DNA from 3 places in the Arthrobacter sp. Y3221157 genome. Region 2 is predicted to be linked to each of the others. Evidence: riboswitches for the same ligand, from Rfam matches in the RefSeq annotation. Region 2 holds a riboswitch; each other region holds the start of a gene.
What was found. A riboswitch is a leader RNA that binds a small molecule or an ion and turns the genes downstream of it on or off. The one in region 2 is predicted to bind S-adenosylmethionine.
Positions count from the first base shown of each region.

Region 1 (10,263 bases), on a different contig from region 2:
CTCGGCCTCAGTGCGGAGGCTGGCCGACGGCCTGCGGGAGGACATCCGCAGCAACATGCGCGGCCTCCGGGCGGACCTGGCTGCCACGGCCGAGGCGGCCCGCACAGCCGCCCACGCAACGGACTTCCGGGTTCCCGGCGGCAGGGTGCCGCCGGAAGGATCACGGTCCCTGAAGGAGGCCGAGCTGATGCTCCAGGAGTTCCGGGACGATCTCCGCACCGAACTCCGGCTGCACGCCCGGAGCCAGCCCCTGGGCCCTGTCACCCTGGAGACCATGCGCACAGTGCTGGAGCAGGCCCGCATCGCCGTCCGGAACTCGCTGAAGCCGTAAGGCGCCGGCAGGCAGCGCCGAATCGCAGGTCATGCGGGCGCTCCCGGTTCGCGGGCGCACTGATGTTGTGGGAGACTTGAGGGCAGCTCTTTTGAGTACCGACAGTAAGGAGGCCAGCTATGAGCAAGCGTGCACGCAAGCGTCGTGACCGTAAGCGTGGCGGCGCGAACCACGGGAAGCGCCCCAACACCTAGGCAAATGCCAGGGACTACGGTTCAAGCAAAGGACCCCGGAAGCCAATCGGCTTCCGGGGTCCTTTGCTTTCTACTGCAGCTGTCCGGGCGTGCGTATGGGCCCTATGCCTCCACCGTGCGGATGGAGTGGATCCGGTCCAGGATGGCGTTCTTCAGGTTGTCCGGTGCAGCTTCGGTGCAGGAGCGTTTGACCATGTTCCGGATGACGCACTCGAGGTCGTACTGCTCCGTGCACTCCGGGCAGTCATCCAGGTGGTTCTTGATCTCCGTGATGTCTTCACGGGTCAACGCACCATCGAGGTATTCGTAGATGCGTTGCATCCGGGTGTCGTCGCAATCGCCCAATCCCTGGCAGTCGCTCATTTCCTGCTCTCCTGTTGTGTGCTTGCAGCCGTGTCCTGTGCATCCGCGGCCGATTTGAATCCGCGCTCGGCGGCGTATTCCGCCAGCATGTCCCGCAACATTCGCCGGCCGCGGTGGAGCCGGGACATCACCGTGCCGATGGGCGTGTTCATGATGTCTGAGATTTCTTTGTACGCGAAGCCTTCGACGTCCGCGAAGTACACCGCAAGGCGGAATTCTTCCGGAATGTCCTGGAGCGCGCGCTTGACGTCGGAATCCGGGAGGTGGTCCAGCGCCTCTGCCTCAGCGGAACGGAGCCCGCTGGAGGTGTGTGATTCGGCCCGCGCCAACTGCCAGTCCTCGATCGTGTCCGAATTGGACTGGAGCGGTTCGCGCTGCCGCTTGCGGTACAGGTTGATGTACGTATTGGTCAGGATGCGGTACAACCACGCCTTGAGGTTGGTTCCCGGCTTGTACTGATGGAATGCCGAAAAGGCCTTCGTATAGGCCTCCTGGACGAGGTCTTCGGCATCCGAGGGATTCCGGGCCATCCGCATCGCCGCCGAATACAGCTGGTCCACGTACTGCATGGCATCACGCTCGAAGCGGACGCGCCGCTGTTCAGGGGTTTCCGTCGAGACGTCCACCAGCGTTTCCGTGGTGTCGGCCCCTGGTTCGGGGGCACCAGCCGATGCGGAGACGGGCGCCGCACCGGGCGTGCCCTTCACGTCGCTGTTCGAAGCCTCATACATGGCCGAGACGGCCGGATCCAGGGTGCTCATTGCCTTCAAGTCTACTGTCAGGCTCCGGGCGCGCGGCGAGCCATACCCGGAGGCATCCTCATCCACCAGGCCAACAGCCAACGGGCCCGCTGCTTCCACTCCGCACAACACCTGCCTCAAGGCCCAGCTCCGCTCTGTATGTCGTGGAACATCAATTTCATGATTCGAATAGCGGCCGCCCTTGCCGACCCGCCTTTGCCATAACCCCCGGTCGCAGGCAAATATTCCCCAAAAGTGCAAGACTAGAACGGACTCCCCGCCGAAGACGCGGTTCGTCCATCCAGGAGGAAATCCATGCCCTTTGTACGCACGCTCGCCCGCCCCATGCTGGCCTCCAGCTTTGTCCTTGCCGGAGTGGATAAGCTCAAGAACACCGACGACACGGCGCAGCAGCTCTCCCCCCTGCTCCGCAAGGCTGCGGCGTCCCTGCCGTTCCAGGCGGACGAGAAAATGCTGGCCCGTGTGATCGGCGGGACCCAGGTGGGCGCCGGCGTACTCTTCGGGCTGGGCAAGTTCTCCAGGCTCTCGGCCACCCTGCTCACCGTCATCTCCCTGCTGAATACCTTCGTGGAGTGGCGCAGCGCGGACATCAGCAGCAAGGAGGGCCGCGAAACGCGCCGCAACCAGCTGCTGAAGAACCTGTCCCTAAGCGGCGGGGCACTGCTCGCCTCCGTGGACACGGCCGGCAAGCCGGGCCTGGCCTGGCGCGCCGAGCACCTGGCGGCCGATGCCCGCAAGGGTGCCTCGCACCTCGCCTCGGACGCCCGGAGGACCACCAACAAGAAGCTGGCCAAGGCGGACAAAGCCGTCCGGCGCGCCGTTGAACAGGCCACGGGGGCATAAGCACGAATGACCGCTGCAGCCGCCACCCGGGACGATTCCGGAGCTCCTGTCCCCCACTGGCCCGCACCGTTCGCTTCGCGGCCCGTTAACGCCACTCTCACGGTTCCCGGTTCGAAGTCCCTGACCAACAGGTACCTCGTCCTCGCCGCGCTGGCCGACGGACCGTCACGCCTGCGTGCACCCCTGCACTCCCGCGACTCCGCCCTGATGGTCGAGGCGCTCCGCCAGCTCGGTGCCACCATCACGGAAGTGCCGGGCGATGGCGCGTTCGGGCCGGACCTCGAAGTGGTCCCGCTGGGGCAGGATGCGGCGCAGCCGCTCACCAGGATTGACTGCGGCCTCGCCGGCACGGTCATGCGTTTCGTTCCGCCGCTCGCGGCGCTGCGCAACGGTGCCAGCGTGTTCGACGGCGACCCGCACGCTCGCAAGCGTCCGATGGGGACCATTATCGAGGCGCTGAGGGCGCTGGGGGTTACGGTATCCGCTGAGGATGGGGGCACGCCGTCGTCGCTTCCGTTCGTGGTGGAAGGCAGCGGGGAGGTCCGCGGCGGGCACCTGGTGATCGATGCCAGCGCGTCCTCCCAGTTCGTCTCCGCGCTGCTGCTGGTGGGGGCGCGGTTCACCGAGGGCCTGCATCTTGAGCACGTGGGCAAACCAGTGCCCAGCCTGGACCACATCAACATGACAGTTGCGGTCCTCCGCGGCGCCGGGGTCCAGGTGGATGACTCGGTGCCCAACCACTGGGTTGTCTCACCTGGCCCCATCCGCGCTTTCGACCAGCGGATCGAGCAGGACCTGTCCAACGCCGGCCCCTTCCTCGCGGCGGCGCTGGCTTCAGGCGGGACCGTCCGGATTCCCGGCTGGCCGGAGCAGACGCAGCAGGTGGGTGACTTGTGGCGCAGCATCCTCACCGAGATGGGCGCGACAGTGACACTTGAGGACGGCGTCCTCACGGTCACGGGCGGCCCCGAAATCAAGGGTGCCCACTTCGCCGACACCAGCGAACTGGCACCTACGGTAGCGGCCCTGTGCGCCCTTGCGTCGGGGCCGTCCCGGCTCACCGGGATAGCCCACCTGCGCGGGCATGAAACGGACCGGCTCGCCGCGCTGGTTACGGAAATAAACCGCCTGGGCGGCGACGCCGAGGAAACCAGCGACGGCCTGGTGATCCGCCCTGCCCCGCTGCACGCCGGCGTCGTGCATAGCTACGCCGACCACCGCATGGCCACTGCAGGGGCAATCCTGGGCCTGGCGGTGGAAGGAGTGCAGGTGGAGGACATCGCCACCACGGCAAAGACCATGCCCGACTTTCCCCGGCTCTGGGCGGACATGCTCGCCCAGGGCGGTGCCCCGCAGCAGGAGGCCCGCACCGGGGCGGAAGGTTAGCGGTGGCAAGGCGTACTGATTCCTGGGACGAATCGGATGTCCGGATCCGGCCCAACAAGAAGGGGTCCAGGCCCCGCACCAAGGACCGCCCCAGCCACGACGACGCCGTGACCGGGCGGATCATCACCGTTGACCGGGGGCGGTACACCGCCGTGGTGGGCGAGGACTCCGCTGACGAGCGTACAGTTATCGCCGCCCGGGCCCGCGAACTCCGCCGCTCCCCCGTTGTGGCGGGCGACTTCGTTTCCCTCGTGGGGGACGTTTCCGGCGACCCTCATACCCTGGCCCGGCTGGTCAGGATCCAGGACCGGAAGACGCTCCTGCGGCGCAGCGCTGACGATACTGACCCAGTGGAGCGGGCCGTGGTGGCCAACGCCGACCAGCTGGTGATCGTGGTGGCCGCCGCCAACCCGGAACCCCGCACAGGCTTCATCGACCGCGCGCTCGTCGCGGCCTACGACGCCGGCATCGACCCGATCCTGCTGGTCACCAAGGCGGACGTCAAGGATCCGGCGGAGCTCCTGTCCAACTACACTCACCTCGACCTTCCCGTGATCATCAGCCGGACCGCCGATCTTGCGGCGTCCGGCATCGATGCCCGCTCGGACGACGGCCTGTCCGCCCGGCTGGACAGCGCCGCTGTTGCCGCGCTGCGGTCCTACCTGGACGGCAAGGTCACCGTCATGCTGGGACACTCCGGCGTCGGCAAGTCAACAATGGTCAACGCGCTCACGGGAGCCGAACGTGCCACCGGCGGCGTCAACGCGGTCACCGGCAGGGGCCGGCACACGTCATCGTCAGCACTGGCCCTGCGGCTGGTTGACGCACCGCCGGGCAGCTGGATCATCGACACCCCCGGCATCCGCTCCTTTGGCCTGGCGCATGTGGACCCGGACCGGATCCTGCGGTCCTTCCCGGACCTCTCCCCCGGCACCGACGCCTGCGAACGCGGCTGCAAGCACACGGCAACTGCCGTTAACTGCGGCCTGGATGCTTGGGTGGCGGAAGGTCACGCGGGCCCGACCGGAGAGGCTCGGCTGGCGTCCTTGCGCCGGTTGCTCGGAGCGGATCCACGGGAGGAAGCTCAGGAGGCAAAGGAGCTCGGCAGCGTCAACTGACAAAGCCGATCTCCCAGCAGAACAGCCTGCAGACGGTAGTTTGGAACCATGATCCAACCCGCTTCGAGCTACAACGATGACCTGCGCCTGGCCCATGTCCTGGCCGACTCCGTGGACGACCAGACCATGAGCCGCTTCAAGGCACTGGACCTCCATGTGGAGACCAAGCCCGACCTGACGCCGGTCACCGACGCGGACAAGGCCGCCGAGGAAGCCATCCGCGGCCAGCTCTCCCGCTCCCGCCCGCGGGACGCAGTGCTCGGTGAGGAGTTCGGCAGTACCGGCCACGGTTCGCGCCGCTGGATCATCGACCCCATCGACGGAACCAAGAACTTCGTCCGTGGCGTCCCCGTGTGGGCCACCCTGATCGCCCTCGTGGACGAGGGCGAGCCGGTTGTCGGCGTCGTGAGCGCCCCCGCCCTGGGCAAGCGCTGGTGGGCCGCCAAGGGCATGGGCGCCTACATGGGGCGTTCGCTTGCCGCAGCCACCCGGCTCCGGGTCTCCGACGTTTCCAGCCTGTCCGACGCCTCGCTGTCCTATTCAAGCCTCTCCGGCTGGAAGGAACGGGGAAACCTGGACGAGTTCCTGGGCCTTACCGAGTCGGTATGGCGGACCCGCGCCTACGGTGATTTCTGGTCCTACTGCATGGTGGCCGAGGGCTCTGTGGACATCGCGTGCGAGCCGGAACTGAACCTCTACGACATGGCGGCCCTGGTGCCGATCGTGGTGGAGGCCGGCGGACGCTTCACCTCTTTGGAGGGTGAGGACGGCCCGTTCGGCGGTAACGCCCTGGCCACCAATTCGATCCTGCACTCCGAAGTGCTCCAGCGGCTGAACCCGGGCCTGGACGACCTGCTCTAACCCCCCCTGCAACCGAACAAAAGACGGCGGATACCTCCAGAAGGAGGTGTCCGCCGTCGTCTTCTTCGCCGAAAAGCCTGTTTTCCATTCCCACGTAACAAAGGCCTTAACAATTGCGCCGGCTTCAATCCTGGCCGCCCCATGTTCTACGCTCTTAACCAGGTCACGAGTGCCAGCGCAAAACCCCGGTTTGCTGGCCGGCAACCCTCCATTCGCGGTGGGGTGCCCCGGGTGACGACCAGGCCGGTCCGGAGCGGATGCGGCAAGCGCGGATTCCCTTGCTAGCGGAGTCCTGTTTTGAAGTGAGGTCTCTGTGACAACAGCCACCGTCTCCCCCAACGCCGCCATCACCGCTGATTCCGTGTTTGACGAACGCCAGTCACTGGCCGGCCGGCCGCTCGCCGCCGTCACCGGCGCGGAAATCCAGGCACCGCTGATTTCCGGCGGCCACATCCGCTACGCCAACCTTGACTATGGCGCCTCCGCCCCCGCCCTCTCGGTGGTGTCCGCCTACCTCAACGAGATCCTGCCTTTCTATGCCAGTGTCCACCGCGGTGCCGGCTACGCGTCCCAGATCAGCACCTCGGTCTACGAAAACGCCCGCAGCATCGTCCGCGACTTTGTGGGCGGCCGCCCGAACGACTCCGTCATCTTCACGCGGAACACCACGGACTCGCTCAACCTGCTGGCCGGCTGCCTGCCCCTCAACGACGGCCAGCCTGCGGGCGACGTCCTGTACCTGGACATTGAGCACCACGCCAACCTGCTGCCGTGGCAGGGCGTTCCCCACCGCAGCATTGTTGCCGCCGACACCATCGCGGGAACCATCGACGCCGTACGCGCCGAGCTGGAACAGGGCGGCGTCAGCCTGCTGGCCATCACCGGTGCCTCCAACGTCACGGGCGAAATCCTCCCGGTCCGCGCCCTTGCGGCCCTGGTCCACCAGCACGGGGCCCGCATTGTGGTGGACGCGGCCCAGCTGGCGCCGCACCGCCGCATCAACATCAGCGCGGACGACGTCGATTACGTCGCCTTCTCCGGCCACAAGCTGTACGCGCCCTTCGGCGCAGGCGTCCTGGTGGGACGGCCGGACTGGCTCGACGCCGGAACCCCGCACCTCGCCGGCGGCGGCGCGGTCAAGGAGGCCAGGCTCGACGGCGTCAGCTGGGCCACCGGCCCGGCCCGCCACGAGGGCGGCTCCCCCAACGTCCTGGGTGCCGCCACCCTGGCCAAGGCCACCCAGGTCATCGCGGGCCTGGACCAGGAACGCTGGCACGCCCACGAATCCGCCATCCGTTCCTTCCTGGTGGAGGGCCTCCAGGAGATCGACAGCGTCACAGTGCACCAGATCTTCAAGGACACCAACCCGGACACCGACACCATCGGCGTGGTCAACTTCTCGGTTGAGGGCTACGACGCCGGCCTCGTGGCTGCGTACCTGTCTGCCGAGCACGGCGTGGGCCTGCGTGACGGACGCTTCTGCGCACATCCCCTGCTGAAGCGGCTGGGCCTGCCTTCGGGTTCGCTCCGCGCCAGCTTCGGCGTCGGTTCCCGGCTGGAGGATGCCCAGCGGCTCCTGGCCGGCATCGCCAAGCTGCGCCGTGACGGGCTCGGCTGGGACTACGTGGTGGACGCAGGGCGGTGGGTTCCCGCCAATGACACCCGCACCTACCCGCATTGGGCCCCGAACACGCCAGGCACCGCCGGCGCTGCTCCCTGCACCGACGACTGACCCATCCGGCAGATGCGGTAAATTCGGAAGGTACCGCAGGGCATTGACTGAAGGAGGCCGCACGTGGTTCGGGGTGGCCCAAAGCTGGATCTCGGGCGGCGCCGGGAGCTGGGCAAGAGTTTCCAGCAGGGCGGCAGGCATTACCAGCGGGTCCGGCCCGGTTATCCCGCCGACTCTGCCGATTGGCTCATCCCCGCGGGCGCGAGGGATTCGCTTGACGCCGGGGCAGGGACCGGCAAGTTTACTGAACTCCTGCTGGAACGCGGGCTGGCCGTCACCGCCGTCGACCCCTCGGCCGACATGCTGGACCAGCTGAAGGCACACTATCCCGTCGCCACCGCGGTCATGGGGACCGCCGAGGCCACCGGCCTGCCGTCGTCCGCCTTCGACGTCGTCACCATTGCCCAGGCCTGGCACTGGTGCGATCCCCTCACCGCGAGCACCGAACTGGCACGCGTCCTGCGTCCGCACGGCACACTCGGGCTTGTCTGGAACCAACTGGACACCACCGTCCCCTGGGTGCACCGGCTCTCGCGGATCATGCACGCCGGGGACGTCTTCAAGCCCGGCCACCGGCCGGTGGTTGGCCCGGAATTCGGTGAGCTGGAAAGCCATGTGACGCACTGGCAGGACACCGTCAGCACCGAGGACCTGATCGAACTGACCAAATCGCGCAGCTATTACCTGCGTGCGGGTGATGCCACCCGCGCCAAGGTCCTCGCCAACCTTGACTGGTACCTGCATGAGCACCTGGGACATGCCGCGGACGAGGACATCGGGCTGCCGTACCTGACGTTGTCGTGGCGGGCAGTCAAAGTATGAGCGGTTCCGCCGCGCTCCCTGGCCACCCGGTAGGCTTGGTCCTGTGAAGACCAGCGCGCCCTCCTCCTCCATCGAGGACTACGTCAAGGTCATCTACTCTTTCACCGAATGGCAGGACAAGCCCATCACGTCCTCGCAGCTGGCCCAAAGGCTGGGCGTGGCCAATTCGTCGGTGTCGGAAATGGTCCGCAAGCTCAAGGACCAGGGCCTTGTTGACCACAAGCCGTACAGCGCCATTACCCTTACGGACGCGGGACTGCGGCTTGCCTTGTCCATGGTGCGGCGCCACCGGCTAATCGAAACCTACCTGGTCCAGCAGCTTGGATACAGCTGGGATGAGGTCCACGACGAGGCCGAACTGCTCGAGCACGCAGTGTCAGACACTTTCATTGAGCGCGTCGCCGCGAAGCTCGGCGATCCCAGCCGGGACCCGCACGGGGATCCTATTCCCACGGCGGACGGCAAGGTGCTGATGCCCAGGGCGCATCTGATGGGCGAGCTGGATAAGGGCCACACCGGCAGGATCACGCGGATCAGCGACGATAACCCGGACCTGCTCCGCTATCTGTCCGCCGAGGAGATCGACCTTGACGCCGAGGTAGAGGTGGTGGGACGCCGGCCGTTCGGCGGTGCCCTGATGGTGCGGATCCGGAACTCCGGGCGGACCAGGGATTATGACCTGGCGGACGAGATCACCTCAGCCCTCTGGGTCCACAGCGACCATCCCCATCCAGGCTGCCTGCTGGGAGACAGCTGACGTGGGACCGGCGCCCGTCTGGCGGGCATGGCTGGCTGTTGCCGTCGGCGGCCTGGTGGGCAGCGAACTCCGGTACGGCCTGACGCTGGCGTTCCCCGAGCAGCCCGCGTCGGTGCCGTGGGCAACCCTGTGGATCAACGTTGTCGGCAGCTTCGTCCTGGCCGCGCTGACCACGGCCTGGATGGCCCGGCCGCGGACTGCGTTTTGGCTTCGCGCCGGACTGGGACCCGGACTGCTTGGCTCCTTCACCACGTTCTCCGCGGTGGTGTTCGCCGTGGACCAGCTGGCCCGCGCGGGCCAGCACCCGGTGTGGATCGCCTATCTGGCAGTATCGCTGCTTCTGGGCCTGGCTGCCGCAGGAGCGGGGTGGCGGCTGGGCAAGCGGCTCACCCTAAAACCAGTGGACGCTGTTCCGGGCGGCCGGCAATGATCGGCGCCGTCCTGGTGGGCGTCTTCGGCGTGATGGGGGCACTCCTGCGCTTTGGCGTCGACAGCTGGTTCGCACACCACAGCTCCACCCGCAGCGTCCGGACCGGCAGCGGGAACCAAAAGCTGCACTGGCCGTGGGCCACGTTGCTGGTGAATGTGGCGGGGTGCTTCATCATCGGGTTGTCCCACGGAGCGGCAGCGGGGCTCGGCCTGGGCCCTGACTGGCAGGCCGGGCTGTCCGCCGGCCTGGCGGGCGGGCTGACCACCTTCAGTTCCTGGACCACGGCCACCGTTCGGCTCTTCGCGGAGTCGCGCGTCGGCGCGGCAGCCCTCAATATCGCCGGCAACCTGGTGCTCGGATTTGCCGCAGCTGCTGCCGGGATTGCGCTGACTGCCTAGTCGTGCGGCCCGGTTGGTTCAGCCCGCTTGGGCGCCCGACCCCACCGGAGCTCGGTACTGATTTGGATGCCTCCCGTATGGTGGACTGTGATGATTAGCAGACGTGACGCGGCAATTGCCCTGGATGTGCCGCTGGAAATGGCCCAGCGCCATGGCCTTCCCAAATGGATGACCGAGGCCGAACTGGGTGCGATCCTGGATAACCCGCCGCCTTGGCTGGTCCAGTCCCGGGCCAACCGGACGGGCAAGCGGCCTGTGTGGGTCCAC
Region 1 covers NZ_JBNHFD010000004.1:67,850-78,112, reverse strand. The annotation lists gene AC5RTT_RS02600 (PadR family transcriptional regulator) at 1-331, shown strand, start outside; gene AC5RTT_RS02595 (50S ribosomal protein bL37) at 451-525, shown strand; gene rsrA (mycothiol system anti-sigma-R factor) at 628-888, opposite strand; gene AC5RTT_RS02585 (sigma-70 family RNA polymerase sigma factor) at 885-1,649, opposite strand; gene AC5RTT_RS02580 (DoxX family protein) at 1,944-2,492, shown strand; gene aroA (3-phosphoshikimate 1-carboxyvinyltransferase) at 2,499-3,878, shown strand; gene rsgA (ribosome small subunit-dependent GTPase A) at 3,881-4,996, shown strand; gene hisN (histidinol-phosphatase) at 5,045-5,857, shown strand; SAM riboswitch class IV at 6,019-6,132, shown strand; gene AC5RTT_RS02560 (aminotransferase class V-fold PLP-dependent enzyme) at 6,171-7,589, shown strand; gene AC5RTT_RS02555 (class I SAM-dependent methyltransferase) at 7,653-8,411, shown strand; gene AC5RTT_RS02550 (metal-dependent transcriptional regulator) at 8,455-9,168, shown strand; gene AC5RTT_RS02545 (fluoride efflux transporter FluC) at 9,170-9,598, shown strand; gene AC5RTT_RS02540 (fluoride efflux transporter FluC) at 9,595-9,996, shown strand; gene AC5RTT_RS02535 (hypothetical protein) at 10,087-10,263, shown strand, end outside.
Region 1: linked by a shared signal. The riboswitch ahead of AC5RTT_RS02560 (aminotransferase class V-fold PLP-dependent enzyme) and the one ahead of AC5RTT_RS12120 (bifunctional o-acetylhomoserine/o-acetylserine sulfhydrylase) in region 2 are both predicted to bind S-adenosylmethionine.

Region 2 (10,263 bases):
GAGTGGCACAGACTCGAATACGTGATGGAAATTCCCAGCTCGCCTGCCCGTGGTTCGGGCCGTTCCAGCTCCTCCACCGTCAGGGGGCGTGCGTCGGAGTAGCTGGTTCCCGCGGGAACGGTGTTGTAAAGGACAGCGGCTCGCATGAGGGTTCCTTGGTGTGGTTGGGGTGGTGGTCATGCGGCTGCCCGGACCCGGAATCCGGGCCCGGGCAGCTGCCTTGCCTGTGGTGCCTGGCTGCGTGCTACTTCTTGCTGGCGGCCAGGAGGTCTGCAGTGCCCTTGGCATCCGCGGCGTCCACGTCATGCAGTGAGATGCCCCTGGTCTCCTTGAGGAAGAGCACGGACACCGCCGTCACGATGCAGGCGGCCAGGAGGTAGAACGCCACCGGAAGGGATGAATTGAAGTTGCCCAGCAGGGCGGTGGCGATGATCGGCGCCAGCGAGCCGGCAACGATCGAGGTCACCTGGTAGCCCAGGGACACGCCGGAGTAGCGCATCCGGGTGGGGAACATCTCGGCCATGATGGACGGCTGGCCCGCGTACATCAACGCGTGGAAGAGCAGCCCGATGGTGATGGCGGCCAGGATGACCATGTCATTGGCTGTGTCCATCATGGGGAAGGCGAAGAAGCCCCAGGTTCCGCCGAGGATGGCGCCCACCATGTAGACGGGACGCCGCCCGAAGGCGTCGGAGAGCTTGCCGACCAGCGGGACGGCGCAGAAGTGGATGAAGTGCGCCACCAGCAGCAGGAGCAGGATCCGTGAAGTGTCCGTCTGGACAACCACCTTCAGGTACGTGATGGAGAACGTGACCACCAGGTAGTAGAGGATGTTTTCGGCGAACCGGAGCCCCATGGCGGTGAAGACGCCGCGGGGGTAGCGGCGGAAGACTTCGGCAACACCGTAGCCCTTCTTTTCCGCGGTGACTTCCTTCCGGGCTTCGATGAAGATCGGAGCGTCCTGGACCTTGGTGCGGATGTAGTAGCCGATGATGACGATGACGGCGGACAGCCAGAATGCCACGCGCCAGCCCCAGCCGAGGAAGGCTTCCTGGGACAGGGTCGAGGACAGGGTGAACAGTACGCCCGTGGCCAGCAGGTTGCCCATTGGAACAGCAGACTGCGGCCAGCTGGACCAGAACCCGCGGGACTTGTTGGGGCTGTGCTCTGCGACCAGCAGCACGGCGCCGCCCCACTCACCGCCGACGGCGAAGCCCTGCACGAAGCGCAGGAACACCAGGAGGGCAGGAGCCCAGTAGCCGATCTGGGCGAAGGTGGGCAGGCAGCCCATGAGGAAGGTGGCCACACCCACCAGGATGATGCTCAGCTGCAGGAGCTGCTTGCGGCCGAACTTGTCACCGAAGTGGCCAAAGACGATGCCGCCGATGGGGCGGGCCACGAAGCCTACGGCGTAGGTGACGAACGCGGCGATGATGCCGTCCAGTTCCGTGCCTGAGTTGGGGAAGAACGTTTTGCCGAACACCAGTGTGGCGGCAGATGCGTAGAGGAAGAACTCGTACCATTCGACCACCGTGCCGGCCATCGAGGCCGTGACGACTTTCTTCAGCCCCGAGGCCTTAACATCGGTTTCCTCGAGCCGCCGTGGGGCGGAGTGTTCCGTACTCATGAGTGAACTCCTTTGGCGTCTCCGTCGACACCACAATGGGGATCGGACAGCGGTTTTGTGGTGAGCACCACAAAACTGCAGGTTCACACGAGTATTGTCTGGTGGCGCCCTGAGCTCAACGCCGAATACTGCAGAAAGCGTCTGCAAAAATGCACATCCAGCACTGCAGCCCGGCGGGAACCCCGGGCTGGGCAGGGGTTCAGGGCAGGAGGTGCTCGCGGAGCTGGTTCCCGAGCTGCCCGATTTCCGTCAGGAAGCCGTCGTGCCCTATCGGCGCCTGGATCAGATGCACGTCCACGTCCCCGGGCAGTGCGCGCGCCAGCTCCCGCGACTGTGACGGGAAGTAGAGCCGGTCCGAGTCGACTGCAGCGATGAAGAACCGGGCTTCGGAACGGGCCAGCGTCTCGGCCAGCGTTCCGCGTTCCCTGCAGACGTCGTGGCTCATCAGCGCCTCGGTGATGGCGATGTAGCTGTTGGCGTCGAAGCGCTGGACCAGCTTGTTGCCCTGGTGGTCCAGGTAGCTCTCCACCTGGTAGCGGCCGCGGCCCGACAGGCAGTCAGCCTGCAGCGGTGATTCCGGGGCCTGGGGCTCCCGGCCGAACCTGCCCTCCAGCTCGGCGGCGGAGCGGTAGGTGATGTGCGCGATGCGCCGCGCCAAGGCCAGGCCTTCCTCGGGGAAGGGGCCGCCGTAGTAGTCGCCGCCGTTGAAGTTGGGGTCCTGGCGGATGGCGAGGGTCTGTGCCTGGGCAAACGCGATTTGCTCTGCCGTGCTGGCGGCGCCCACGGAAATCACGGCGCAGCGCTGCACCCGCTCCGGGTAGGTAATGGCCCATTCCAAGGCGCGGGCACCGCCCAGGGAACCCCCTAGGACTGCGTACCAGCTGCCGATGCCGAGCTGGTCTGCCAGCCGGGCTTCGGCCACGGTGCTGTCCCGCAGTGTCACCAGGGGGAAGCGGGAACCCCAGGGTGTCCCGTCCGGGGCGGGCGACGACGGCCCGGTGGACCCGTAGCAGCCGCCCACGATGTTGATGGACACCACGAAGAACCGGTCCGTGTCCACGGGGGCACCGGGGCCGGCGAGCTGTTCCCACCAGCCGGGTTCGTCGCTGTCGCCGCGGGTGACATGGGTGCTGCCGGTCAGGGCGTGCTCGATGAGGATGGCATTGCTGCCGTCCGCGTTGAGCGTGCCCCACGTTTCGTAGGCGAGCGTGACGTCCGGCAGGTAGCCGCCGGCTTCCAGTTCCAGGCCCCCGATGGAGGCGTAGCGGACAATTCCGTGCTCGGGAACGGTGGTAGGGGTGACGGTAACCGTCATGGCAAGACCTCTTCTACGCGCTTGCCCACCGGCGGAATGACCGGCAGGCCAGGTCTTCACCCGGGGCACCCCACCGCGGAAGGAGGGTTGCCGGCCAGCAAGCCGGGGCTGTCACTGGCACTCATGACCTGGTTCGAGTGTACGAAACACCACCCGGCCCGGGCCAAGAGTGTGACTGGTTGTGACTTCCCCGGCTTTGCCCACCTGGCCGGCCACCCGTCGTCGGGCCCTGCTGCCCGGCCCGTCCGATCAGGCGCCCTGCGCCTCCTTGGCGGCACGGAACCCGGCTTCAAGGTCGGCGAGGATGTCGTCGATGTGCTCCAGGCCCACGGACAGGCGGACCAGTCCCGGAGCGACGCCGGCGGCCGCCTGCTGCTCCGGTGACAGCTGGCTGTGGGTGGTCGACGCCGGGTGGATGACCAGCGAGCGGACGTCCCCGATGTTGGCCACGTGCGAGTGCAGCTCCAGGGCGTCCACGAAGCGCTTGCCCGCCTCGGCACCGCCGGCCAGGTTGAAGGCGACAATGGCGCCGGTGCCCCTGGGCCCGTACTTGCGGCCGCGCTCGTACCAGGGGCTGGAAGGCAGCCCGGCGTAGGCGACGGATTCAACGTCGTCCCTTGCTTCCAGCCACCGCGCCACCTCCCCGGCGTTGGCCACATGGCGCTCCACGCGCAGGCTCAGGGTCTCCAGGCCCTGCGAGATCAGGAAGGCGTTGAAGGGCGAAACGGCGGAACCGAGGTCGCGCAGGAGCTGGACCCGGGCCTTGAGGATGTAGGACAGGTTGGCCCCCAGCGCCCCGCCCTCGCCCAGGTCGCGGCCGTATACCAGGCCGTTGTAGGTGGGGTCCGGGGTGTTGAAGCCGGGGAAGCGTTCGGGGTCCTTGCTGAAGTCGAACTTGCCTGAATCGACGATGACGCCGGCGATCGCGGCGCCGTGGCCGCCCAGGTACTTGGTGGCCGAATGGACCACGATGTCCGCGCCCCATTCCAGCGGCCGGATCAGGTATGGCGTGGACAGCGTGTTGTCCACGATCAGGGGCACGCCGGCCTCGTGGGCGGTGCGGGAGACGCCCTCGATGTCCAGCACGTCCTGCCGCGGGTTGGACACCACTTCTGCAAAGAAGAGCTTGGTGTTGGGCTGGACCGCCTCGCGCCAGTGGTCCAGGTTGTCCGGGTCCGCCACGAAGGTCACCGAGATGCCGAACTTCTTCAGGGTGTGGGCGAACAGGTTGTAGGTGCCGCCGTAGAGGCTGGGGCTGGCCACGATGTGGTCGCCTGCCTCGGCGATGTTCAGGACGGCGAATGTCTCTGCCGCCTGCCCCGAGCTGAGGAGGAGCGCGGCCAGGCCTCCCTCAAGGCTCGCGATCCGCTGCTCCACCGCGTCCTGGGTGGGGTTGCCGATGCGCGTGTAGATGGGGGCAAGCTCGGCGAGGGCGAAGCGGTTGGCAGCGCTATCGGCACTGGGAAAGACGAAGGAGGTGGTCTGGTAGATGGGCAGGGCACGGGCGCCGGTGGCAGCATCCGGTTCCTGGCCGGCGTGGATCTGGCGGGTTTCGAAGGACCATCCGTTGGACATTCAAGGCTCCTTTGACTGGGCCCGGCATGCTGGAAGCACCACGGGCCGCGCTTGCCATCCGGCCTTTTTGCCGGACGGCCAGGTCCTCACCCGGGGCACCCCGCCGCGGATGGAGGGTTGCCGGCCAGCGAGCCGGGGCTGTTGCTGGCACTCATGACCTGAGCCCAGTGTAGGAATGCGGCGGGCCGGGCGAACAGCAATGTGACGAACATGGTCCCGTGTTCCTACCATGGAGCAGGTTTCGAGGGTGCTGAAATCGGAAAATCCCAGTAAGGGTATCCTTAGCTGAGAGCCCGATCACAAAGTGCCAAGATGATGGCATGCGCATGGATCACGTCTCTTACGCCTGTGAACACGATGGCCTCGCGGCCACCACCGAACGTATTTCTTCTGCCCTCGGCGTTGAGGCAGTGAAAGGCGGGGTACACCCCCGGTTCGGTACCCGGAATATGATCATCCCGCTCGCGGGACACAAATACCTTGAGGTCGTGGAGGTCCTGGACCACCCTGCGTCGGACAAGGCTCCCTTCGGACAGGCCGTCCGGGCCCGCTCCGCGGCCGGCGGCGGCTGGATGGGCTGGTGCGTCGAAGTGGACGACCTTGCTCCGTTCGAGGCACGCCTGGGACGGGCTGCCGTGAACGGCAACCGCAAGTTTCCCGACGGCCGCGAGCTGGTGTGGAAGCAGATTGGAATCCTGGGCCTCATCGCCGATCCCCAGGTGCCCTACATGCTGAAGTGGGAGGGCGATCCGTCGCTCCACCCGTCCAACGCCTACGAGAGCAACATCAAGATGAGCTGCCTGACCATCGCAGGCTCGGCCTCCCGGGTCACCGAATGGCTGGGCGAACCGGTGGAAAAGCCGCTGGAGGATGTTGCAGTTGAGTGGGTTGCCCCGCATGGTACGCCCGGCATCCTCTCCGTCACCTTCGAAACCCAAAACGGAGCGGTCACCATCTGACCTTCCTTTGACCGGGCGTTACGGCCCGAGCCGACTTCGGCCGCCATCAGGATGTGAGAACGGCGTCACCTCCCGATGGCGGCCGAAGTTGCTTTAACCGGCGGGCGTCTTTCCCGCGGGCCCAAGTCTTTGGGGAGCAGGCGCGCATAATGTCAGTGCCCCCACCGATGATGTTCTTGTGGGAAACGTCGGGGGGACGGCAGCGGAGATGGCGGCCATTCATGCCTCTGTCGCGGCCCTCGACGCTTTGTTCCTTGACGACGCGCAGCTGCGAAATTCCGTGGATGAAGAGACAAACGTCTTGCAGCGCGCATATGAGCTACGGCTGGAACGGCTGGGTGTTGTGGCGAGGCTGGAAGCCCAGGTCGCTGCGTTGAAGGCCCGGGACGCGGCCATCGCCGTCGAGCTTCAGGATGCGACGACTCCGCCGGACGCCACTGTGCAGGAACGGACTTTTCAGGAGATCCCGACGGTGGAAGAAATCGCCGGGATCCTGACCATCAGCTCCGGGGCCGCAGGGGCGTTCATCACCCAGGCCCGGCGGGTCTGCTCCCTCCCCTCCGTCTACGGGAATCTGTCTTCGGGGGCGTTGTCCTGGCAGGGCGCCAAGATCATCGCTGACGAAACAGAGGCCCTGCACCATACCGCCGCCGTGGCCCTCGCGGACCACTTCCTGGACCCGGACGCACCGAACCCGGCCCGGGGCTGCCCCGCCACCGCCCTCGTACCGTCCCGGCTCCGGGCCAGGGTCCGTGCCTGGCGCGAACGCCACCAGCCCGACTCCATCGAAAAACGCCATGCCAAATCCGTGGCCGACCGGCGGGTCGAGTTCCACCGGGACCGGGACGGCATGGCCTGGATCTCCGCCTACCTCCCCGCCGACTCCGCCACTGCAATCTGGAACAAAAACACCGCCACCGCCCGCGGCCTGCAAGGACCCAACGAAACCCGGACCCTGACTCAGATCAAGGCTGACGAGTTCGCCCGCCGCCTCCTCGCCCCCACCACAGACCCTTCCGCAGGCAGCACGGCCAGGGACAACAGCAACCAACCCGGCACCGGTTCGCAGGAACAGGCTGTCATCGAGGAACAGATCCCCGACGCATTCCTCGGGCTCGCCACAATTGTCGGCTCCGACGAATCGGCTGCGGACTTGAGTGCCGATGATCAGACGCTTACCGGCGTTATCGGAGAGTATGGAGCCCGCCTGGACGGAACAACCGCTGGCGAAACGAGCCCCGCGGTCGGGAAAGTCCCGACACCCCGGGCCGACGTGCTGGTCACCGTCCCCGTGTTCGCCCTGACCGGCCTAACCGATGAACCAGCCACCCTGGACGGGTACGGCCCGATCCCGGCGTCGATGGCCCGCAAACTCGTCGCCGACGGAGCCGACTCGTTCTACCGTGTCCTCGTCGACCCCGCCGACGGAACACCCTTGGAAATCGGCCGCACCAGCTACCGGCTCACCAGAGCCATGCGCCAGGCCCTCCGCCTCCGCGACGGCAAATGCACCTTCCCCGGCTGTAACAACCATTCGCTCGACAACGAAGCAGACCACCTCCAAGCGTGGGAGCACGGTGGCACCACCGGGCTCAGCAACCTGGCACAACTCTGCCCAAAGCACCACCGGCTCAAACACAACACCGGCTGGGAACCCACCGAAGCAACCCGGAACACACCACCCGGCTGGACCTCACCCACCGGCCGCACATACCTTGCCGAACAACCCGACCGGGAACCAACCATCTGGCCAAACCACGTACTGGTTCAGGAACTGAATACCGTGCCGCATCCAGAAGGACAAACTGGAGAAGTTGTCTCCACTGCCGAGGGATGGCTCCCTCCGGAATGGCTGGAATCAGCACCGCCCTGGAGCGAACAAGCCTGCGCCGAATTACCATGTGAAGAACCCGTGGACGACAACCTCATCGACGCTGACGACATCGCACCTTACGACCCCGTGTGGGACAACTTCTACGCCATGCCCGTCGTCCTGCCACCCGACCCACAAAAGGACCTGTCCGTCAGCGACCCGGCCATGAGCGATTGGGCCCTCAGCGACCCGGCCCTGAGCTATGGGCACTGAGCAACCCGGCCCTGCTCCAAACGTAGCTGTTACCCCAGCCCCACGGCCCTGCCGAAGAGGCTGAATCCGACAAATGCCACGATGTCCAGAAGCGCGTGGGCAATGACAAGGGGCATAACCCGTTTAGTCCGGGTGTACAGCCAGGCAAAGACGATGCCCATCACCACATTGCCAATAAAGGGACCGAATCCCTGGTACAGGTGATAGGTGCCGCGGAGGAACGAACTCGCCGCGATGGACAGCGGGATACTCCAGCCGAACTTGCCGAAACGGTTCATCAAGTACCCCACCACGATGACCTCCTCCACCACCGCGTGCCGGAGGGCGGACAGGATCAGGACCGGCACGGTCCACCAGTAGGCGTCCAGCGCGCTGGGGATGATGGCAGTAGTGATGCCCAGCGCCCTGCCCGCGGCGTAAAGGCCCAGGGAGGGAATCCCTATCAGGGCCGCGAGCCCCAAACCCTGCAGCAGGTCCTTGCCAGGCCGGACGAAGTCGAAGCCCAACTTCCGGAACGCAGAGCCAGGATTGCCGCGGTCAACCGTGGCCGCCTGCCGCTGGTCCGTCAGGAAGTAGATCACCAGCAGCACCGGCACCAGGGCGAAGATGATGTCCAGCAGCTGGTACGTCAGGTCGAAATACTCGCGGGTGCTCTGGGAGCGGTTGAGTGTCGAAGTTCCCTCGGCCAGCGGAGCCCGGGTCATCTTGTCCAGCAGCTGCACCACGGAGTACACGGCGGACTGGCCAAGGGATAGGCCCAGGACAATCCAGACTTCGAGCTTCAGACGACGGCGGGAGGGAACCAGCATGTACCCATCTTGCCTGCAGTTTCTGGATCGTGGCTGATTGCCTAAACCCCGACCGCCACTGCCCGGTGCCGCTGCCCGGTACGCCCAGGCCGGGCGGTTAGGCAGGTGCCACGATGACTTCCGTGCCGTTGGCTTCAAAGGCAGCCTTGTCCTTCGGGGAGATGCCCGCATCCGTAATCAGCCGGGTGAAGTGGTAGCCGTCCATGGTGGCAAAGGCACGCACCCCCACCTTGGAGGAGTCGGCGATGACGTAGGACACCCGTGCCCTGCTGGCCAGCAGGGCGTTGACCGAGGCCTCGCCCTCACCGGTATTGGTGGGACCCACTTCCGGATCGATGCCGTTGACGCCGATGAAGGCGATGTCCAGCACAACTTTCTGCATGATGATGTCCGTGTACGGCCCCACCAGTTCGTAGGACCGCGGATTGAGGATGCCGCCGGTGACCATCACCTTGATGTTGGGCCGCACGGCCAGCTGGCCTGCGATGTTGATGGCGTTGGTAACCACTGTCAGGGTGGGCTGGTTCGACGGTGCGTTCAGGTCCTCGCGGGTGGCGAGGATCTGGGCGAGGGCTGTGCTGGTGGTGCCGCCGCAGAGCCCAATCACCGCACCGGGCCGGATCAGGGCGGAGGCAGCCTGGGCGATCTGTTCCTTGGCTTCGGCGTGGTCGTCACGGTTGTAGCGGCCGGGAAGGTCGTAGGCCAGGGCACCGGTGGTAGCTCCGCCGCGGGTACGGGTGAGGAGCCGGCGCTTGGCCAGGCTGTCCAAGTCCCGCCGTGCCGTTGCCGGCGATACCCCGAGCGTGCTGACGATCTCGTCGACTTCCACCTGCCCGGTCTTGGCCAGCAGGTCGAGAATGGCGGTCAGTCGGTCGGTGCGGGTCATGCAGGCCTCTCAATACAACAGCCACCGCTTCGGATGACGCTTTCTGATCATAACAGACGCGAAATGATCATCTAACGTCACTAAGCCCTCAGCGGCCTACCGTTCCCGCACTCCGGCCCGCCAGACAGCGTACGTCAACGGCATGCCGGGACGGTAGGCGAGATGCGTGGCCGAGGGCGCGTTGAGCACGTGCAGGTCCGCACGGTGGCCGACGGCGATTGAGCCCACCGCGCGTTCGCCGTCGGCATCGTGGCCGGTATCCTTGTGCAACGCGAGCGCCCCGCCGTAGGTGGCCGCCCGTACCGCCTCGTGCACGCTGAGGTGCATCTGCAGGACAGCCGTGGAAACGCAGAACGCCATGGAACTTGTGTAGGACGTGCCCGGGTTGCAGTTGGAGGCGAGCGCCACCTGGACGCCTGCATCCAGCAGTGCGCGCGCCGGGGCCAGCGGCTGGCGGGTGGAAAGGTCGCAGGCAGGCAGGCAGGTGGCCACCGTGCCCCGTTCCCCGGTTCCATGGGCTGCGTCCCAGCCGGACCAGGTTCCGGCCAGGGCTTCGACGTCCCCGGCGGAAAGGTAGTTCACATGGTCCACGCTGGCGGCCCGTAGCTCCACGGCCAGCTGGACCCCGGGGCCCTCACCGAGCTGGTTCCCGTGCACGCGCAGCCCCAGGCCGGCGTCCCGGCAGGCCAGCAGAACCCTGCGGGACTGTTCCGCCGTGAAGGCTCCCTCCTCGCAGAACACGTCAGCCCACTGTACAAAAGGGCGGACGGCAGCCAGCATGGGGCCGCACACCAGGTCCGTGTAGGCCTCCGGATCCTGGCCGGCGGGAACCAGGTGGGCGCCGAGGTAGGTCACCTGGTCCGCAGCCGTGGAGGCAATCCGTGCGCTGCGGGCCTCATGCTCCACGTCCAGCCCGTAGCCCGTCTTCGTCTCGAGGTAGGTGGTCCCTTGGGAGACCGCTTCCGCCACCCTGCCCATTGCCAGGCGTGTGAGGTCGAAGTCCGAC
Region 2 covers NZ_JBNHFD010000042.1:13,993-24,255, forward strand. The annotation lists gene AC5RTT_RS12105 (zinc-binding dehydrogenase) at 1-146, opposite strand, end outside; gene AC5RTT_RS12110 (MFS transporter) at 245-1,627, opposite strand; gene metX (homoserine O-acetyltransferase MetX) at 1,827-2,942, opposite strand; SAM riboswitch class IV at 2,955-3,071, opposite strand; gene AC5RTT_RS12120 (bifunctional o-acetylhomoserine/o-acetylserine sulfhydrylase) at 3,192-4,517, opposite strand; SAM riboswitch class IV at 4,560-4,676, opposite strand; gene AC5RTT_RS12125 (VOC family protein) at 4,838-5,476, shown strand; gene AC5RTT_RS12130 (HNH endonuclease signature motif containing protein) at 5,655-7,562, shown strand; gene AC5RTT_RS12135 (CPBP family intramembrane glutamic endopeptidase) at 7,592-8,371, opposite strand; gene AC5RTT_RS12140 (DeoR/GlpR family DNA-binding transcription regulator) at 8,469-9,257, opposite strand; gene hutI (imidazolonepropionase) at 9,354-10,263, opposite strand, start outside.

Region 3 (10,263 bases), on a different contig from region 2:
AGGTGCGGGTGGCCGACGTCTGCCTGCGGGCCGAGGATGCGGCCCTCCTCGCGGTCCTGGTCCGTGCCCTCGTGGAGACCGCCGGCCGGGAGTGGCGGGAAGGCGTGGAACCTGTACCGGTACCGACTGTCCTGCTGAGGATGGCTTCCTGGCAGGCCAGCAGCGGGGGCCTCGGAGGGGAGCTGCTGGACTTTGGAAGCTTCCGGCCGGCCCCCGCGCCCGAGGTAGTGCGTTCCCTGGTGGAGTACCTCGCGCCGGTGCTGGAGGAACAGGGTGAGCTCGACCTGGCGCGGCAAGGCGTGGAAGCGATCATCGCCCGCGGCACAGGGGCAGCCGAGCAGCGCCGGGTCCGTGACCGGTTGCTGTCTGGACCATCGGCCAAGGACATGGGCTTCGGCGCCGTGGTGCGGCATGCCGTGAACGTCACCATGCGCGGCGACTTGGACCTCTCGGAAGTCGATGCCGTTCCAGACCTGCTGCGGGTGCGGCAGGCCTAGCCAGTTCGTAACCGTGGCGTTAAGGAAGGCCACGTGCCATACTCGGCGCGTGGCGCCGTCGTACTCTTTTCATGCCGAACTTTGGCTCTATCCCGGCGAAGCGGGCTGGCACTTCCTCACCCTGCCGCCGGACGTGGCGGACGACATTGCAGAGCAAAGCGAGGCCGGCAACAAGGCCTTCGGCTCGGTCAAGGTCGCGGTGGAAATTAGCGGCCACCGCTGGCTGACGTCCATCTTTCCGGACAGCAAAATGGGCTCGTACCTGCTTCCCGTCAAGAAAGCTGTACGGGAAAAGGCGCGCATCAAGGCGGGCGATAGCTTGGACGTCCGGCTGGAGCTGCAGCCGGACAATGCTTCGCCGGGAGAAAGCTAGATCTGTTTCAGGGCCTGTTCGAGGTCGCGGATCAGGTCGTCGGCGTCCTCGAGCCCAACGGACAGGCGCACCACGCCGTCGCTGAGGCCGATGGCAGCCCGTCCCTCCGGCCCCATCGCACGGTGCGTGGTGGTGGCGGGGTGCGTGATCAGGGATTTCGAATCGCCCAGGTTGTTGGAGATATCGATGATCCGCAGCCCGTCCAGCAGCGCGAAAGCGGCTTCCTTGCCCGAGCGGCCGCCGGACGGAGCGAGCTCAAGGGTGAGCACCGTGCCGCCGGCGCGCATCTGCTTGGCAGCAAGTTCGTACTGCGGGTGCGACTTCAGCAGCGGGTACTTCACCCAGCTCACGGCAGGCTGTTGCTCCAGCCATTCGGCGAGCCGGAGGGCGGTGGCGGAGGAGTGGTTGACACGCAGCGCCATGGTCTCCAGGCCTTTGGTCAACACCCACGCGTTGAACGGCGACAGCGACGGGCCGGTGTGGCGCATCAGCTGCTTGACCGGACCCTCGATGTACTCCTTGGTGCCCAGGATGGCACCGCCCATCACCCGGCCCTGGCCGTCGATGTGCTTGGTGCCGGAGTAGACGATGACGTCCGCGCCCAGCTGGCCGCAGCGTTGGAGCAGGGGAGTGGCAAAGACGTTGTCGACGACGACGGTGGCCCCGGCAGCGTGCGCGAGTTCGCTGACCGCGGCGATGTCCACGATCTCCTGCATCGGGTTGGACGGAGACTCGAAGAAGACGGCGGTTGTGGGCTGGGACAGGGCGGCGCGCCACTGCTCCAGGTCCGGACCGTCCACAAAGACGGTCTCCACGCCCCACCGCGGCAGGATTTCATTGAGGATGACGAAGCAGGAACCAAAGAGCGAACGGGCGGCCACCACGCGGTCCCCGGCTGCGAGCAGGGCGCCCAGGGCGGTGAAGACGGCGGACATGCCGGAGGCGGTGGCAAAGCACGCCTCCGTTCCTTCGAGCAGCCGGAGCCGCTCCTGGAAGGTCGCCACGGAGGGGTTGCCGTACCGGGAGTAGACGAAGCGCTCGTCCTCGCCGGTGAAGGCGCGTTCCGCAGCAGCGGCGGATTGGTAGACGAAACCCGAGTTCAGGAATACCGCTTCGGACGTTTCCTGGAAGTTGGTGCGGTCCAGCCCGCCGCGGACGGCCTGGGTGTCGGGGCTCCAGCCGGCGGCGTCGTTATTGAAGGTCACTTAGTTCTTTCCCAGGTTGGTCGGCAGGCCGCGGTTCTTCCAGCCATTGACGGTCCGTTCGCCGTAGCGGTCCGGGTCGCCTTCGAACCCCTCCAGGACGTTGTAGGAGGTGAAGCCGGCCTGCGTCGCGGCGATGGCGGCGGAGATGGAGCGCTGGCCGGAGCGGCAGATGAACACCAGCTCCGTGTTGGAATCCTCCGGAGCCTGCTGGCTCAGGTCCTTCAGGAAATCCGGGTTGGGAATGCCGCCGGGGAATGTCCACTGGATGAACAGCGGATCGTTGTCCGTGGCTTTGGTGTCCGGAATGCCGATGTGCGCCCATTCGCCCTCGGTGCGCACGTCCACCAGGATGGCGCCCTGCTCAAGCTTGGCCCAGGCTTCCTCCGGCGTCAGGTCTCCTGCGTAGCTCATGCGTGGCCCTCGCCGTCGAACTCGAGGTCCTCGTTGGCTGCTTCCAGGTCGTCAACAGCGGTGGCGACGGCGGCGTCCGCCGATGCGATGGCGGCCGGCAGGACCACGGCCTGGGCCACGATGACGCTGGTGCCGTTGAAGGCTGCCGTCGGGCTTCCGTGCAGGACGTAGCCGTCGGCGAGTGCGGTTGAGATCCGCTCACAGAATTCACGGTTGTCCGGGCCGCTGATGAGGCGGTAGGACAACTTTTCTTCGGGGGCGTCGGACACGACGGGTCTCCTTCTCTCACGCTTGCAGCTCGAATTGGTCGATATGCCGAGTATTCACCTGAGGCACCCCGCCGCGGAAGGAGGGTTGCCGACCGGCCAGTCAGGGCTTGGCGCCGGTACTCATTACTCCCCAAAAACGTAACATCTGGCACCGGCGGCCGCATCGCCGTCGTCGTCATGTTGCGTAACTGAAGCGGAAACGCTGCCGAAGGCGGCGGCGCGGTGCGGTCACCGGTGAACGGCCGACTGCGGTATCACCGCAGGTGGGCGGGCCTTTCTTTCCCATCCCGGCGGGACGGCCCGATACAGTTCTTGGGGGGGGCAGCGCCCCGCCGCGAAAGACCAGCACTGGGGGTCCCTTGAACATGCGAACAGCCGCGCCCTGCCGCCGCACCCGTCCGGCCCTGACCCCCCGTCTTCGCGTGGCCTGGGCGTTCCTTGCCGTACTTGCTGTTGCGTGTGTGGCTGCGGTCCTGCCGGCGGGGGCGGCCCGGGCAGCCGAACCCGCACCGGATGCGGGCAAGCCGCTGCTCGGCGTCGTCCTGGAATGGGGCGAGGACACCGCTGCAGGGTTTGCCGAGCGGCTGGGAGCGTCCCCGGCTGTCTATGGACACGACATCGCTTTTCCCTACCGCTCCTCCGAGCAGAACGACATCAAGGGATTCCTTGAACAGTCCTCGCTCCAGGGTGCCCACGCCATGCTCACGGTCAAGCCCACGGTGCCGCTGGACCAGATAGACGCCACGGCTGCCGAGTCATTCGCCGGGGAAATCAGACGGCTTACCGCGCAGTTCCATGGGCAGGTGCTGGTGCGGTTTGCCCCGGACATGAACGCCTCCTGGGTGGAGTGGGGCCAGCAGCCCGCCGAATACCGGAAGGCGTTCCAGGCTGTCTCCGCGGCATTTGGGGATTCCGACGACGGCCGGACGGTTATGGTCTGGGAGCCGTACCTGGGCAAGGACTACCCCTTTGACCGGAACCGGAACGCGCCGGCCCGCGGAAGCGACGGTTTCGCCTTGCTGGATACCAACGGCGACAGGGCCTGGGACGGGTCTGACAGCGCCTACGAACCGTATTATCCGGGTGATGATGCCGTGGACTGGGTTGGCCTGACGGCTTTCCATGACGACACCGCCGGTGGCGCCGCAGTCAATACCGTTCCGCGCGCCGGTGAACTGGAGGACATGCTGACGGCCTCGGGCGGCGAAAACTTCTACGCCACCTATGCCGAGGAGCGGGCCAAGCCGTTCCTGCTGCAGACCGCCGCCTTCTACAGCCCCGCGTCCGGCGGCGCGTCCGAGGCTGAGATCAAGACCGGCTGGTGGGACCAGGTGGTGGGCACTGCCACGGCGGCAGAGTTTGGCAGGACGGCCGCGGTGGTCTGGGACGAGCGCACCAGCACCAGGGACACCGGCGTGGCCAGCATCGACTGGCTCCTGACCGGCAGCCCGGAGATCGCCCGGGCGGCGCTGGACCGGCTGGAGGCCTCGCCCTTGGTGACCGGTCCCGTCACGGAAGTGTCCACCGGCGGCAGCGACTATCTCCGGGCCAACACGCTGGCCGGGGCTGCCGCCTGGACAGTAGGGGCCGCGCTCGTCATCCTCCTGGTGGCCCTCTGGCAGATTCCGCGGCGCGTTCACGCCGCAACAGCTTGGGGTTACACGGACCCGTCCGGCAGGGATTCGCGCGTGGACCTGCTGCGCGGACTGGCCATCGTGTTCGTCGTGGTCAACCACCTGGGCATGACGTCCCTGTTCCAGCTCCTGACCCAGGAGGCGGTGGGCTTCGTTTCGGGTGCCGAACTGTTTGTCCTCTTCTCCGGTCTGGTGGTGGGCATGGTCTACGGGCCCCGGGTGAAAGACGATTTTGGAACCGTCGTGGACCTGACGTCCAGACGCGCCGGCAAGCTCTACCTGACATCACTGATAGTCCTCGTGGGCGTCTTCCTGGCTTCCCTGCTGCCGGTTCTCCGTATCGACGCGCTAACAACCTTCGCGGACCAGGGGACCGGCGGGGCAGGGCACGACGGCGCCGGCCGGACCTACGACCTGTATGCAGGAATGGAGCAACTCTTCCAGTTCCCGGTGCCGGCCCAGGTCCTCCCCGCCATCCTGCTGCTGCAGTTCGGTCCGTGGCAGTTCAACGTGATGGGGCTGTACGTGGTGCTGCTGCTGGCCGGCCCCTTTATTCTTGCTGCCCTCAACCGGGGCAAGGCCGTGTGGGTGCTGGCCGGCACCCTGGCGGTCTACGCCGTCGGCGCCGCCACGCGCTTCCGGCTCCTGCCGTCGCAGTTCGAGGATTCGTTCCCGCTGCTCGTGTGGCAGGTGCTGTTCGTGCTCGGCCTGGTGGCCGGATTCCACCGGCGCAGTATTGTCACCTGGCTTTCGGCGCGGACATGGGTGGTGGCCGCCTGCACGGTGCTCACGTTCCTGCTGGCTTTCCTGTCCTGGGGGAACCCCTATCTTGCCAACGGCTTCGATGTCCGGTTGGCCATCGTCCCGGACACCGTGTACCGGACGGTCTACGACGCCCTCTTTGCACGGACCTACCTGGCACCCGGCCGGCTCCTCAACGTCCTGGTCCTGGTGGTCGCTGCCTACGCATTCCTCACCGCGTACTGGAAGCCGGTGCAGCGGGCTTTGGGCTGGTTCCTGATTCCGCTGGGCCGCGCGACGCTGTACGTGTTCATCATGCACGTGGTGCTGATTGCCGTGGTGGCGAACATCCCTGCGCTGCAGCAGGAGAACGTCCTGCTGAACACGGCTGCCTACGCCGCGGTGCTGGGGCTGCTGTGGGTCATGGTCCGGACGAAGTTCCTTTTCCGGATCATTCCTACTTAGGAGCCGGCACCGGGCACCGGCGGCTGTTCGCGACATAAAAAAGCGACGGGAACCGCGGGCCCTTGCCCTTGGTTCACGCCGCCGTTGTGTCCTGGGCCCGGTTGTCCTAGACCAGGCCCGGGTAACTGGCCATGATGTAGTCGGTGGCCGCGGGGCCCTTCATTTGGAGGCCGGTGCGGTCCGGGCTGATCCTGTCGCGCATGGCAGCCCAGAAGCTGTCCTCCGGACTGAGTGCCTGCTGATTGATGAAGCACCAGCTGGTGTAAAGCCCGTACAGGCGGTCACGGTCCAGGCTGTGTTCAGAGGTTTGGTCGAGGTAGGTAGCTTCACGGAGAAAGATGTCGAACTGCGAATGTGCCATGACGGCTTCCCTTCGCTAAGTGCGGTGGCGCTGCCGTTCGGCTACAGCAACAGACCTCACATGCCGTGCACGGGGCAATGGAGTGGAACTGGGTCCTTCACGAAAGGAGGACCCCACAAGCGCGATTGGCGCCTATCTACAGTGTAGACTCTACGCGTAGACTAAACATCCGGCAAGCGTCTTGATTAACACGCCCGTACACCGCTTTCAATGCCGGCTGGCCCAGCGAAGCGGACTATTCGAACGAGGCCCGCCGCCGGTCCTGCAGGCGGGTGTTCCAGATGTCCGGACGGGCCACCCTGAAGCGGCGGCCGGTCAGGGCCCGCGGGGAAATCCGGATGTAGTGGCTCTTCTCTCCGGGCTGCCAAGGCTCCAACCCCAACGCGTCCACCGCGTCCTTTTCCGCCTGGTCTTCCATGATTTCGGTGTCCCCGCGCAGCACCACGCTCCAAGCTTCCTCCGTGTGCGGATCGTAGCCGTCGATTTCCAGGGCGGCCGGGCGCTCCTGGGCGGCCCCCCACAATTTGGTCACCCCGGACGTGCGGAAAGTGATGCTGCGGCGGTAAACCACGTAGTTGATGGGGAAGATCTCCGGATGGCCGTCCACCACCAGGGCAAGGCGGCCCAGGGTGTCATCGGCCAGGAGGTCCCAGCACTCGTCGAAGGTCAGGTTGTCATCTGGCTGCGGCGCGCGTGAATCCATGAACCACACCCTACGGGCCGGCCGGCCGGGGGAACAGCCCTTTACTGAATGCCGGCGAAAAGTTCACTCAGCTCAACGGTCAGCTCCTTCTGGAGCGACGGCGTCCCGATCTCCTGCCCGTCAATCCGGTTGACGGGCGCGAGCAGGCGCACGCTGGAGATCAGCCACACGGCGTCGGCGTCCAGCAGGTCCTGCGGCACCAGCGGCCCGTACCCCAGTTCCCAGCCTGCTTCCCTGGCGGCCCTGAACAGTGCTCCCTGGGAAGTCCCCGCCAGGATTCCGCTGTCCAGTTGCGGTGTGACGAGGCGCTTGACTGTTGTGCCGTCGTCGGACTTGTCCACGTGGGCAAGGAGCACCGTGGACGTGGGACCCTCCAGGACCCGGCCATCGGAGGAGATGAAAATGACGTCGTCGGCGCCCTGCTTGTGGGCGTGGCGGAGCGCCGCCATGTTGACGGCGTAGGAGAGGGTCTTGGCGCCGAGGAGCAGCCACGGGGCGCGCTCTGCGGCATCGCTGTCATAGCCGCGGTCAAGGAGGATGACATCGATGCCGGTCTCACGCTGGCGGCGGGCGGCCGCTCCCACTGGGGAAACCTGGACCCATGCTGTGGGGGCAGCGGCGCCCTCAGCCCCGCGGGTCACCACCAGCTTGACCACCAGTTCATCATCGCCGTCCGAAACAGGAGGGTGCTGGGAACGGTGTTCGGCAATGGCGGCGGCAATGGCCCGGCGCCACTGGTCCTGCCCGGGGATCGCGAGGTCCAGTGCTTCCCCGGAACCGTCCAGGCGGTCCAGGTGCGCCTGGATTTTCCGGACGTTGCCGCCGACGGCGAGCATAGTCTCGAACGCCCCGTCACCGCGGGTGGCACCCTGGTCCGTGACCAGCAGCTGCGGCTGGGACGCGTCGGCCAGCCGGCCGTCCGGGAAAGCAGGATCAAGGAAAACAAGAACCACGGAAGCAGGTGACGTCATGGCTCCAGCTTAGTGCGGCGCCGCGCCGATAAGCTGGGCTGAGTGCCCCGGCCGGAATCCGTCCGCCGGGAGCCCGTGAGCCCGGGGGTTTTTCCGTTGTTGTGGCCATTTTCGCTTGCCGGCACCGCACCGATGTGGGTGGTGGTGGTGCTCGGCGTCGCCGACCTGGTCATCAGGGTGCTCGCCGTTGGGATCATCCCCGGAAACCGGAGGCCCACCACTGCGATGGCGTGGCTGCTGGGCATCTTCTTTGTCCCGTTTGTGGGCATCATCCTGTTCCTGCTGTTCGGCAACTTCCAGTTGTCAAAGCGCCGCCGGGAGCAGCAGCAGGAGGTCAACGAGAGGGTACGTGCCGGTATCTCGTCCCTCGCCGACGTCGAAAGCCATTACCCGGGCCCGGAATGGGTCACCTCCGCCGCGGAACTCAACCGCCGGCTGGGATCCCTGCCCATGGTGGACGGCAACTCGGTTGACCTCCTCCCCGGATACCCGGACTCCATCCTCACCATGACGGAAGCAGTGCGGAAGGCGAAGAAGTTCGTCAACGCAGAGTTCTACATTATGAGCACGGACCACATCACCGACGACCTGCTCACCGCCTTGGAGGAGGCGGCCGAACGGGGCGTGGAAGTGCGCGTGCTTTTCGACCACATCGGCACCCTCCGGGTCCAGGGCTACAAGAAACTCCTTAAGCGCCTCAGGGCGGGCAAGATCCAATGGAAGCGGATGCTCCCGCTCATGCCCATCCACGGCCAGTGGCGCCGGCCGGACCTCCGGAACCACCGCAAGATCATGGTGATCGACGGCGAAATCGCGTTCACCGGCTCCCAGAACCTGATCGAGCCCTCCTACAACAACCCCCGACACCGGAAGGCCGGAAGGGAATGGGTGGAACTGATGGCGTGCCTGCACGGCCCCATTGTCACCACCCTGAACGTTGTCTTCGCCACGGACTGGCTGAGCGAAACCGACGAGTCGCTGGAGCATCAGCTGCAGCTGCCGGCGAACGCCCACCCGGGCAACGTCACCGCGCAGGTGGTGCCCAGCGGCCCCGGCTTCATCACGGAGAACAACCTGCGCCTGTTCAACACGCTCATCTATTCCGCACAGCACCGAATCTCCATCTGCAGCCCCTACTTCGTGCCGGACGACTCGCTGCTATACGCCATCACCACTGCAGCCCAGCGGGGCGTGGACGTGGAACTCTTCGTCTCCGAGAAGGGTGACCAGTTCCTGGTCCACCACGCCCAGCAGTCCTACTACGAGGCACTACTGGAGGCCGGCGTCCGGATCTACCTCTACAAGGCCCCGTTCGTGCTCCACGCCAAGCACTTCACCATCGATGACGAGGTTGCAGTCCTGGGCTCCAGCAACATGGACATGCGCTCCTTCTCGCTGAACCTCGAGGTGTCCGTGATGCTGCTCGGCGAGGACATCGTCACCAAGATGCGGGCGGTGGAGGACACCTACCGGGACATTTCGCACGAGCTCAAGCTCCCCGTGTGGCGCAACCGTCCCTTTGCAGCGCGCTACGTGGACAACGTTGCCCGGCTGACCGCAACGGTGCAGTAAGGGCCTGGGCGTGTACTGCTAGTCCTCGGCCGGGACCCGCTCGTCATCCGGGCGGTCCGCGTGGTCCGGCCATCCGCCCCTGCGGTAGGCAGGGGTTCCGACGGCAAGCACAAGCACTGTCACAACACAGCTGCCGATCATGACGCCCACCATTGAGAGCGCGGTTCCACCCAGCAGTCCCACCAGGGGACTGACAAGCCCGGCGACGCCGGACTGCAAGGCCCCGATAACGGCGGCCGCGGTCCCGGCCATGTGCCCGTAGTTGTGCAAGGCGAGCACGGAGGCATTCGCTGGGATCATTCCCTGTGCACCCAATACAAGCCAAAGCCCTGCCATAAGGCCCACTGCTCCACCGGCGCCCGTGGCCACCGTGGCCAGGAGGATCATTGCAAGGGCCAGTTGGACAAGAACGGCAGTGCGCAGGAGGCGCACGGGCGGGAACTTCCGGACCAGCATGGCATTCAGCTGTGCCGAGAGGACAAGCGCAGCACCGTTGAGCGCGAAGGCGAGGGCGAACTGCTGCTCGGTGAAGCCGTACTCGTTTTGGAAAACGAAGGGGGAACCCACCACGTAGCTCATGATCAGGGCCAGGCCGAGCCCCGGTATGACGGCCAGGGCCATAAAGTGTCTGTCGCGCAGGAGTGACCAGTAGGCGCCGGCAACATGCCGGGGGTGGCCAGGGCTGCGGCTGCCGCCCGGCAGAGTTTCGGGCATGAACTTCAACACGATGGCCACCAGGACGACGCCGATGAGCGCCAGTACGTAGAAGACGGCACGCCAGTGCCAGATCCCGGCGACGGCCTGGCCCACAGTGGGGGCAAAAAGGGGAGCGACGCCGATGACCAGCATCAGTCGCGAGAGCAGGCGGGCGGCGGCTGAGCCTACAAACCGGTCACGGATGACGGCGATGGCCACCACGGCGGCCGCGGCATTGAAGAAGCCCTGCAGGACGCGCAGCCCGGTGAGCGTCTCGATGTCGGGTGTAATGGAGCACAGCAGCGAAATCACGATATGCATGGAGATGCCGATGACCACGGGCAACCGCCGCCCGAACCGGTCCG
Region 3 covers NZ_JBNHFD010000045.1:5,561-15,823, forward strand. The annotation lists gene AC5RTT_RS12480 (glutamate--cysteine ligase 2) at 1-497, shown strand, start outside; gene AC5RTT_RS12485 (DUF1905 domain-containing protein) at 547-870, shown strand; gene AC5RTT_RS12490 (O-succinylhomoserine sulfhydrylase) at 867-2,075, opposite strand; gene AC5RTT_RS12495 (rhodanese-like domain-containing protein) at 2,076-2,486, opposite strand; gene AC5RTT_RS12500 (DUF1737 domain-containing protein) at 2,483-2,755, opposite strand; SAM riboswitch class IV at 2,769-2,883, opposite strand; gene opgC (OpgC domain-containing protein) at 3,121-5,595, shown strand; gene AC5RTT_RS12510 (hypothetical protein) at 5,702-5,956, opposite strand; gene AC5RTT_RS12515 (pyridoxamine 5'-phosphate oxidase family protein) at 6,192-6,659, opposite strand; gene AC5RTT_RS12520 (aminodeoxychorismate lyase) at 6,701-7,630, opposite strand; gene cls (cardiolipin synthase) at 7,763-9,202, shown strand; gene AC5RTT_RS12530 (multidrug effflux MFS transporter) at 9,221-10,263, opposite strand, start outside.
Region 3: linked by a shared signal. The riboswitch ahead of AC5RTT_RS12500 (DUF1737 domain-containing protein) and the one ahead of AC5RTT_RS12120 (bifunctional o-acetylhomoserine/o-acetylserine sulfhydrylase) in region 2 are both predicted to bind S-adenosylmethionine.